DNA from 3 places in the Robertmurraya sp. FSL W8-0741 genome. Region 2 is predicted to be linked to each of the others. Evidence: a T-box and tRNA genes for the amino acid it is inferred to sense, from the RefSeq annotation. Region 2 holds a T-box; the other regions hold tRNA genes.
The links. A T-box is a leader RNA that pairs with one kind of tRNA and senses whether it is charged. The one in region 2 lies ahead of pheS (phenylalanine--tRNA ligase subunit alpha), so its partner is inferred to be a tRNA-Phe.
Positions count from the first base shown of each region.

Region 1: it encodes a tRNA-Phe, which carries the amino acid that the T-box ahead of pheS (phenylalanine--tRNA ligase subunit alpha) is inferred to sense. The anticodon was not compared.
Region 3: it encodes a tRNA-Phe, which carries the amino acid that the T-box ahead of pheS (phenylalanine--tRNA ligase subunit alpha) is inferred to sense. The anticodon was not compared.

Region 1 covers NZ_JBBOQG010000001.1:1,521,965-1,525,216, reverse strand. Annotated here, with positions in the region: gene NST02_RS07400 (helix-turn-helix domain-containing protein) at 99-545, shown strand; tRNA gene NST02_RS07395 (tRNA-Glu) at 805-876, opposite strand; tRNA gene NST02_RS07390 (tRNA-Ser) at 882-972, opposite strand; tRNA gene NST02_RS07385 (tRNA-Asn) at 976-1,050, opposite strand; tRNA gene NST02_RS07380 (tRNA-Ile) at 1,092-1,168, opposite strand; tRNA gene NST02_RS07375 (tRNA-Gly) at 1,173-1,246, opposite strand; tRNA gene NST02_RS07370 (tRNA-Phe) at 1,457-1,529, opposite strand; tRNA gene NST02_RS07365 (tRNA-Asp) at 1,693-1,769, opposite strand; tRNA gene NST02_RS07360 (tRNA-Met) at 1,802-1,875, opposite strand; tRNA gene NST02_RS07355 (tRNA-Ser) at 2,040-2,132, opposite strand; tRNA gene NST02_RS07350 (tRNA-Ile) at 2,170-2,246, opposite strand; tRNA gene NST02_RS07345 (tRNA-Met) at 2,271-2,347, opposite strand; tRNA gene NST02_RS07340 (tRNA-Ala) at 2,434-2,509, opposite strand; tRNA gene NST02_RS07335 (tRNA-Pro) at 2,525-2,601, opposite strand; tRNA gene NST02_RS07330 (tRNA-Arg) at 2,607-2,683, opposite strand; tRNA gene NST02_RS07325 (tRNA-Leu) at 2,723-2,808, opposite strand; tRNA gene NST02_RS07320 (tRNA-Gly) at 2,816-2,890, opposite strand; tRNA gene NST02_RS07315 (tRNA-Leu) at 2,931-3,015, opposite strand; tRNA gene NST02_RS07310 (tRNA-Lys) at 3,088-3,163, opposite strand.
Region 2 covers NZ_JBBOQG010000001.1:1,737,340-1,740,591, forward strand. Annotated here, with positions in the region: gene NST02_RS08415 (TrmH family RNA methyltransferase) at 1-543, shown strand, start outside; T-box leader at 761-1,005, shown strand; gene pheS (phenylalanine--tRNA ligase subunit alpha) at 1,080-2,114, shown strand; gene pheT (phenylalanine--tRNA ligase subunit beta) at 2,281-3,252, shown strand, end outside.
Region 3 covers NZ_JBBOQG010000001.1:4,129,411-4,132,662, reverse strand. Annotated here, with positions in the region: rRNA gene NST02_RS20185 (23S ribosomal RNA) at 1-290, shown strand, start outside; rRNA gene rrf (5S ribosomal RNA) at 486-602, shown strand; tRNA gene NST02_RS20175 (tRNA-Asn) at 770-844, shown strand; tRNA gene NST02_RS20170 (tRNA-Ser) at 848-940, shown strand; tRNA gene NST02_RS20165 (tRNA-Glu) at 952-1,023, shown strand; tRNA gene NST02_RS20160 (tRNA-Val) at 1,053-1,128, shown strand; tRNA gene NST02_RS20155 (tRNA-Met) at 1,189-1,262, shown strand; tRNA gene NST02_RS20150 (tRNA-Asp) at 1,296-1,372, shown strand; tRNA gene NST02_RS20145 (tRNA-Phe) at 1,536-1,611, shown strand; tRNA gene NST02_RS20140 (tRNA-Tyr) at 1,672-1,755, shown strand; tRNA gene NST02_RS20135 (tRNA-Trp) at 1,868-1,941, shown strand; tRNA gene NST02_RS20130 (tRNA-His) at 1,953-2,028, shown strand; tRNA gene NST02_RS20125 (tRNA-Gln) at 2,063-2,137, shown strand; tRNA gene NST02_RS20120 (tRNA-Gly) at 2,141-2,215, shown strand; tRNA gene NST02_RS20115 (tRNA-Cys) at 2,225-2,299, shown strand; tRNA gene NST02_RS20110 (tRNA-Leu) at 2,333-2,421, shown strand; gene NST02_RS20105 (GNAT family N-acetyltransferase) at 2,567-3,136, shown strand; gene NST02_RS20100 (GNAT family N-acetyltransferase) at 3,156-3,252, shown strand, end outside.

The DNA of each region.
Region 1 (3,252 bases), 220 kb from region 2:
GCTAATTAAAATTATACACGTTTTTGCGTGCGAGTCAACAAAAATAATCGAATTTTCGTATATAAACACGTATTTTCGTACGAAGGGAGAAAAAATTGATGAAAAACATCGAAAATATTGGAGAACGAATTAAATTTTTAAGAGAAAAACATGGATTATCTCAGGCTGCTTTTGCAAAAAGAATTGGTGTGTCCGCTGGAAATGTCGGAGACTGGGAAAGCGAGAAAAAGAAATCTTTACCTGGCGCCAAAGCCATTTATGCTATTGCCAAGGAATTTGAAGTAACGGCAGATTGGCTGCTAGATGGAGAGGAATACATAGTGGATTCAACGTTTAATAGTGGAAATATCGTGATCCAGGATGGTAAACCAGCAATCAGTCCCTCCAAAAATACAGGATCCACTAACGACACAGATTCGAATGAAATAGTGAATCTAACGGCAGAAGCAAAAGAGTTAATTACGATTTTTAACAGCTTAAATAAACGTGACGCCGCTGAATTATTAATGATTGCACGGATGAAAAAAGAGCTCGGTAACCGATGAAAGAAGGGCGCTAATGATGAAGATGTATCTTACCATTAGCGCCCTTTTATCCCCTTCTCTATCCCTTAATCTAAAGTACGAGTGATAGTGTTATGTCGTTACTCTAATCTTATTAGATTCTCGTCAGAATCGGGAGTTTATATGCTTTGTCCTTAAAACTATTTTTAAATCCCAATAAATATTTCAGAGCCAAAAAAAGCGTATCATTAGTATAGTACGATAAAAAAAACTGCTGACCTAATGTCAACAGCTTTTTTTATGACCCGTACGGGATTCGAACCCGTGTTACCGCCGTGAAAGGGCGGTGTCTTAACCACTTGACCAACGGGCCAGAAATGGCGGAGAAGGAGGGATTTGAACCCTCGCGCCGGTTACCCGACCTACACCCTTAGCAGGGGCGCCTCTTCAGCCACTTGAGTACTTCTCCATATGGCTCCGCGGGTAGGATTCGAACCTACGACCGATCGGTTAACAGCCGATTGCTCTACCACTGAGCTACCGCGGAATACGATGCGTTCTAGCTTCCATAAATTAAAAAAGCAAAGATGGTGGGCCTAAATGGACTTGAACCATCGACCTCACGCTTATCAGGCGTGCGCTCTAACCAGCTGAGCTATAGGCCCATTTTGGAGCGGGTGATGGGAATCGAACCCACGACAACAGCTTGGAAGGCTGTGGTTTTACCATTAAACTACACCCGCATTTTTATTGAATTATACTAGATTTTATCTTCCCTTATTTTGGCCTTCTTTCATGCCTCTAACTCTTCTTGCTTTTTCAGGATGTCATATCGTCGAGGCAACTCGTTGATAAATCATTGAAGCTTTGCTCGTGGCTGTGGTTTTACCATTAAACTACACCCGCATAGTGAAAGTTTTTTTACTACACTATGCTTCGTAAAAAAACTTTGATGGCTCAGGACGGAATCGAACCGCCGACACAAGGATTTTCAGTCCTTTGCTCTACCGACTGAGCTACTGAGCCGTAATAATATTAAATTCCTATAACACATTTTCCGAATGTCCTTCGCCCTCATCTCAGAAAGTTGATTCAAGATGATGCTCGATGAGTGCGCTGGATGCTTATCCTTGCCGCTTATTCATCGTGCTCTACCGACTGAGCTACTGAGCCATCATATGTAAGTAAATGGCGGTCCGGACGGGACTCGAACCCGCGACCTCCTGCGTGACAGGCAGGCATTCTAACCAACTGAACTACCGGACCAAAGTAGTTTCAACTTTATTGAAACTACTCGATTGCGGAGGCAGGATTTGAACCTGCGACCTTCGGGTTATGAGCCCGACGAGCTACCAGACTGCTCCACCCCGCGCTAATAGTATATATCTAGATAAGCGCATGCTACTAGATAGCTTAATGACTGTCCCGATTTCAGTATGCTTACTCGAGGAAGAACTTCAATCGGTACAACTCGCAGTTTACTCAGTGAAGTAACGCTTGTTGCTCCACCCTGCGCTAATAGTAAAATTGGTGATATGGCGGAGGAAGAGGGATTCGAACCCCCGCGCGGTTTAACCCGCCTGTCGGTTTTCAAGACCGATCCCTTCAGCCAGACTTGGGTATTCCTCCGAAATATTATAGGTTGTTTTGCTTATGCAAAAAATAGTGGTGGACCTTGTAGGACTCGAACCTACGACCGGACGGTTATGAGCCGTCTGCTCTAACCAGCTGAGCTAAAGGTCCAATAAAGCTTTTGTGGTAAAATATTGGTAGCGGCGGAGGGGATCGAACCCCCGACCTTACGGGTATGAACCGTACGCTCTAGCCAGCTGAGCTACACCGCCAAATATAATATGATAAATACTCACTTTTATTATGAGCCATTATAAGAATGAATATATTCAATTTATTTCGTTGTGTGAATAATTATTGGTGGAGCCTAGCGGGATCGAACCGCTGACCTCCTGCGTGCAAGGCAGGCGCTCTCCCAGCTGAGCTAAGGCCCCATCATTATAGCATAGTGGTCGGGAAGACAGGATTCGAACCTGCGACCCCTTGGTCCCAAACCAAGTGCTCTACCAAGCTGAGCTACTTCCCGTTACATGGCGCGCCCGAGAGGAGTCGAACCCCTAACCTTTTGATCCGTAGTCAAACGCTCTATCCAATTGAGCTACGGGCGCAATATAACAGTCATTTCCACTACTGTGAAAAAACTTTAATGCCGAGGACCGGAATCGAACCGGTACGGTAGTCACCTACCGCAGGATTTTAAGTCCTGTGCGTCTGCCAGTTCCGCCACCCCGGCTAATAAATGGAGCGGAAGACGGGATTCGAACCCGCGACCCCCACCTTGGCAAGGTGGTGTTCTACCACTGAACTACTTCCGCAAAATTAATCGATTAAAAAAGCAGATATATTATTTTTTCTTGGTGCGGGTGAAGGGAGTCGAACCCCCACGCCTTGCGGCGCTAGATCCTAAGTCTAGTGCGTCTGCCAATTCCGCCACACCCGCATGTTAAAATCATAAGTTCTTTTTACTGACGTATATTAAAGAAAGATATTTTTCCCTACATCGTAAGAACTTTGGTGAGCCATGAAGGACTCGAACCTTCGACCCTCTGATTAAAAGTCAGATGCTCTACCGACTGAGCTAATGGCTCTGAAGTAAATATGCGCTGCTATCAAATTTTCAACTTTGAGATAAAAAGCATCTACGATGTCCCCACCTCAGAAAGTTAACTCAAGCAGC
Region 2 (3,252 bases):
ACGACGGTCACACCTGAAATCTTTCGAGAACTGAGTGATACCGAAACTCCCCAAGGTGTCTTGGCTCTTTGTGAGGCACAGAAAGAGGTTGAAGAACTTAAAGGGAAGCAGTTTTTGCTAATTGATGCTGTTCAGGATCCGGGGAATTTAGGAACGATGATTCGTACAGCAGATGCAGCAGGGATGGATGGAATTATTGTTGGGCATGGGAGTGTCGATATTTATAACCCAAAGGTTATTCGTTCAGCCCAAGGAAGTCATTTTCATTTACCAGTTGTAAGAGGAGCACTTAAAGAATGGATGGAAAAGTTATTAGCTAAAAATATTCCTATATATGGCACATCTTTAGAAAATGGTCAAATTTATACGGAAATAAGCCCTTCCCCATCCTTTGCCCTTCTCGTTGGCAACGAGGGAAGTGGGGTCGATCCTGATCTGTTGCAGAAGACAACAAAGAATTTGTACATTCCACTCTTTGGGAAAAGCGAATCCCTTAATGTGGCAGTTGCAGCAGGGATATTGCTCTATTATATGAAGGCTTGAATCCCTTTCTTTAATGTACTATAATTAACAGCGATATAATTTAAGGATAAGATGCGATAATTCTCCATTGAGAATTGTCTAGCGCAAGCTGCCAAAGCCGGGCAAACTTCAGGTTCCCTCTCTACGATAAGTCAACTATGAATTGTGTTTGGAAGAACGGACCCCTCCAGTTTGTATGGCGATGAATGAGCTGTTTTTCGCTGTTCTTATTACATAATGAAAAACTTTGACGGAGAAAAGTAACTTACTCGACTATTGAGGGAGAAAATGCCTTAGACTGAAAGCATTTTTATAGGTAAAGTAAGTGAAGTTCACCTCCTGAGTTGGCATCGGGACCATGAAAATTCAGAATGAATTTTTCGTGTAAAGATGCATCGGCCTAAAAAGCCGTTATCGTAATGAAGTGAGCCATAACATGTGGCTAATTAGGGTGGTACCGCGATCATAAACCTCGTCCCTTCAGGGATAGAGGTTTTTTGTTTTTCAATGGGGAACAGACAAACGGAAATTTATGAAAAATTAAGGAGGATTTAAACATGCAAGAACGATTGAAGGAACTTCAGGAGGAAGCATTGCAAGCAGTTGATGCTGCAGCTGATTTAAAGAAACTTAACGACATTCGCGTTTCTTATTTAGGAAAAAAGGGTCCAATAACCGAAGTATTAAAAGGAATGGGGAAGCTTTCTGCAGAAGAGCGCCCAAAAATGGGAGCACTCGCAAATGAGGTACGTGACCTAATTTCTTCCAAAATAGAGGAAAAACAGCAAGCTTTAGAAGCAGCTGCTGTTGAAGCGAGGCTTGCATTGGAGACAATCGATGTAACTCTTCCGGGAAGACCTGTTCAGACAGGAAATCATCACCCGCTTACTCGTATTGTGGAAGAGATTGAAGACTTATTTATTGGCATGGGCTATACCGTTGCAGAAGGTCCAGAAGTTGAAAAGGATTATTACAATTTTGAGGCACTAAACCTTCCAAAAAGTCATCCGGCTCGAGATGCACAGGATTCCTTTTATATTACAGAGGAAATATTACTTCGTACGCAAACATCTCCTGTTCAAGCGAGAACAATGGAGAAACATGGTGGAAAAGGTCCAGTAAAAATTATATGTCCTGGTAAAGTATACAGACGCGATAGCGACGACGCGACCCATTCTCACCAATTCATGCAAATTGAAGGCCTTGTCGTTGACGAAAATATTCGCATGAGCGATTTAAAAGGGACACTTGAATTATTTGCGAAAAAATTATTCGGTGAAGACCGTGAAATTCGTTTACGTCCAAGCTTTTTCCCGTTCACAGAGCCGTCAGTAGAGGTTGATGTTTCTTGCTTCAAATGCGGTGGCCACGGATGTAATATTTGTAAGCAAACAGGCTGGATTGAAGTATTAGGATCGGGGATGGTTCATCCAAATGTCCTTGAAATGTCTGGCTTTGATTCGAAGAAGTATTCAGGATTTGCTTTTGGGATGGGAGTAGAACGAATTGCGATGTTGAAATACGGCATCGATGATATACGGCATTTCTACACGAATGATACGCGTTTCATAAAGCAATTCAAACTCAACTAATTTAAAATGGTTCGCTTAATACAAAAAGCGATATTTTTATAACTAGTATAATAAATTTTCTTCTGTAAATAGTTGCTTAGCAAATCAAGTTATTTTTGTCGCTTTTTGGATTGTTTTCAAAGGTTGAGCGATTTATTAGATCAAGGAATAAGAAGGAGGATATAACATGTTTGTTTCATATAAATGGCTACAGGAATATGTAAATTTATCAGGAATTACACCTGATGAACTAGCAGAAAAAATTACGCGCAGTGGGATTGAAGTTGAAGGTGTCGAGGTACTGAATGAGGGATTGAAAGGTGTCGTTATCGGTCATGTCCTTGAGCGTGAACAACATCCAAATGCAGATAAGTTAAACAAGTGCTTAGTCGACATTGGGGAAGAGAACCCTGTGCAAATTATTTGCGGTGCACCAAACGTGGATAAAGGACAAAAGGTAGCAGTTGCTACGGTGGGAGCAGTGTTACCCGGAAATTTTAAAATCAAAAAAGCAAAGCTTCGTGGCGAAGAATCAAACGGTATGATCTGTTCCCTATCTGAATTAGGAATAGATGGGAAGTTAGTCGCAAAGGAATTTTCTGAAGGAATCTTTGTTTTTCCCAATGATGTAACGGTGGGGGAAGATGCCTTAGAAAAATTACAACGGGATGATCAAATTTTGGAGCTTGGCTTAACAGCAAATCGTGGAGACTGCTTAAGCATGCTTGGAGTGGCTTACGAAGTAGCGGCTATTTTAAACCGCGAAGTGAAGCTCCCAAATCCAACAGTGAAACCAATTGCGGAAAAGGCAACTGATTACATTTCTATTAAAGTAGAGGCAAATGAAGATAATCCGTTATATGTAGCGAAAGTCATAAAAAATGTGAAAATTGCTCCATCTCCATTATGGATGCAGGGAAGATTAATGGCAGCAGGTATTCGTCCGCATAATAATGTCGTTGATATTACGAATTATATTTTGCTTGAATATGGTCAGCCACTTCACGCTTTTGACTATGATCGTTTCGGTTCAAAAGAAATTCTTGTACGTCGGGCAAAAGCCGGTGAAAAAATTGTGACTCTTGATGCTGCGGAGAGAATTTTAACGGAAGATCACCTTGTTATTACTAATGGAATTGAACCAGTCGCTCTTGCAGGC
Region 3 (3,252 bases), 2.4 Mb from region 2:
CCCTATCCGTCGTGGGCGTAGGAAATTTGAGAGGAGCTGTCCTTAGTACGAGAGGACCGGGATGGACGCACCGCTGGTGTACCAGTTGTTCTGCCAAGAGCATCGCTGGGTAGCTATGTGCGGAAGGGATAAGTGCTGAAAGCATCTAAGCATGAAGCCCCCCTCAAGATGAGATTTCCCATAGCGCAAGCTAGTAAGAACCCTGAAAGATGATCAGGTTGATAGGTCAGAGGTGGAAGCATGGTGACATGTGGAGCTGACTGATACTAATCGTTCGAGGACTTAACCAAATAAAAGTGGAAAAAATCCGCTTGATAAGATTCTCTGTAATTTCTCTTCTTCATCCATTATCTAGTTTTGAAGGTACAAAGCGATTTTGTAATGCAATGATATCTATCAATCGTATTTTTCAGAGTCAAACTAAATTTTCTCTTGAAAAAATACTGTAAATCGGTATAATAGAATATGTCTTAATAAATAATTGGTCCGGTGATAATGGCGAGAAGGTCACACCCGTTCCCATACCGAACACGGAAGTTAAGCTTCTCAGCGCCGATGGTAGTTAGGGGCTGTCCCCTTGTGAGAGTAGGACGTTGCCGGGCGAATATTCTATATATATTTTTTATTCCGCGGTAGCTCAGTGGTAGAGCAACGAGCAAAGCATCCTGAATGTCCTGCGAGTTGTACTCATCGAGCTGCTACTTGAATCAACTTTCTGAGATGAGGACAATCGGGAAGCAATCAAGCTAGAGGAATGAGTTAATAATTTTCCGCGGTAGCTCAGTGGTAGAGCAATCGGCTGTTAACCGATCGGTCGTAGGTTCGAATCCTACCCGCGGAGCCATTAGGAGAGCTGTCCGAGTGGCCGAAGGAGCACGATTGGAAATCGTGTAGGCGGGCAAAACCTGTCTCAAGGGTTCAAATCCCTTGCTCTCCGCCATTATTATATCTGGCCCCTTGGTCAAGCGGTTAAGACACCGCCCTTTCACGGCGGTAACACGGGTTCGAATCCCGTAGGGGTCATTTAAAGTTGCACTTGTTGCAACAGTTCCGGAGGATTAGCTCAGCTGGGAGAGCACCTGCCTTACAAGCAGGGGGTCGGCGGTTCGATCCCGTCATCCTCCACCATTGTTTTTACAGTCATTAAGCTATCTAGTGGCATGTGCTTATCTAGATATATACTATTATCGCGGGGTGGAGCAGTCTGGTAGCTCGTCGGGCTCATAACCCGAAGGTCGCAGGTTCAAATCCTGCCTCCGCAATCGAGTAGTTTCAACAAAGTTGAAAACTACTTTGGTCCGGTAGTTCAGTTGGTTAGAATGCCTGCCTGTCACGCAGGAGGTCGCGGGTTCGAGTCCCGTCCGGACCGCCATTTACTTTTTACATATGTTGGCTCAGTAGCTCAGTCGGTAGAGCACGATGAATAAGCGGCAAGGATAAGCATCCAGCGCACTCATCGAGCATCATCTCGAATTAACTTTCTGAGATGAGGGCGAAGGACAATGACCAACTATATGTAGGACGAATATCATGATGGCTCAGTAGCTCAGTCGGTAGAGCAAAGGACTGAAAATCCTTGTGTCGGCGGTTCGATTCCGTCCTGAGCCACCATTTTTATATCAAAATATGTTATAATTTAATGAACTTTAATGTATAAAATATATATACCTTGGAGGGGTAGCGAAGTGGCTAAACGCGGCGGACTGTAAATCCGCTCCTTCGGGTTCGGCGGTTCGAATCCGTCCCCCTCCACCAACCTTTTCTCAATAGTGAAAATAAGGAACCACTACTTTTTGTAGTAAAAAGAAGCAAAATAGCTATTCATAATTTTCTTCTTAAAGAAACACTCTGAACATATATATAATATAGGGGTATAGTTTAAAGGTAGAACGAAGGTCTCCAAAACCTTTGGTGTGGGTTCGATTCCTACTACCCCTGCCAATTTTATAATGGCGGTCGTGGCGAAGTGGTTAACGCATCGGATTGTGGCTCCGACACTCGTGGGTTCGATTCCCATCGATCGCCCCATTTAAATTTGATTTATTAAACACTGCTTAATCAATGGGCTATAGCCAAGTGGTAAGGCAACGGACTTTGACTCCGTCATTCGTAGGTTCGAATCCTGCTAGCCCAGCCATTTGCGGAAGTAGTTCAGTGGTAGAACACCACCTTGCCAAGGTGGGGGTCGCGGGTTCGAATCCCGTCTTCCGCTCCAATTTAATATGGCGGCATAGCCAAGTGGTAAGGCCAAGGTCTGCAAAACCTTTATTCACCGGTTCGAATCCGGTTGCCGCCTCCATTTTTATAAAATAAAGATGCTAGTTTTGAACTAGCCGGGGTGGCGGAACTGGCAGACGCACAGGACTTAAAATCCTGCGGTAGGTGACTACCGTACCGGTTCGATTCCGGTCCTCGGCACCATTTAATCCAATACATACGATATTTAAAGATTTAATCTTTTGATTAAATCTTTTTTTGATCTAGAAAATGGCTATTGAAAAATTCATATTTCTCTGTTAAATTGTAAGATTATAATTTTAAATTTTTACAGAGAGAAGTGAATGGAATGGTTATTGGGGATATTTATAAAAATTTGCCGACGCTTGAAACAGAACGACTACTTCTTCGTAAAGTTACATTAGCAGATACGGCAGCGATGTTTTCATATGCGAGTAATGAAGACGTTGCAAAGTATGTAACCTGGGATGTACATAGAAGTATGTCTGATACCGAGAGATTTATTAACTTTGTCCTTAATCGATATAATAATGAGGACATTGCTCCGTGGGGAATAGAAGATAAAGAAACGGGTTCTTTTATCGGCACCGTTGATTTTGTTTCTTGGAGTACGAATCATCACAATGCAGAAATTGGCTATGTGATTGCACCAGAGTATTGGGGGAAAGGAATTACGACAGAAGCAGCAAGAGCAATCATTAGATTTGGCTTTGAACAGATGGAGCTCATGCGCATTCAAGCAAGATGCTTTGTTGAGAATATAGCGTCGCAAAGAGTGATGGAGAAGGCAGGAATGACTTTTGAAGGAATTAATAGAAAAAGCATGTATATAAAAGGGCAATATTGGGATTTAAAGGTATATGCCATTTTAAAGGAAGAGTTTGATTTGTTTTATTAATGGGGAGCTAGGTGATGAAGTGAGTTATCAGGATAATGATTTAATAATTAGACCAATTACAAATGATGATTTAAGTAGGTTGTGGGAATTAATCTATAAAGAGGATTCTCCCGAGT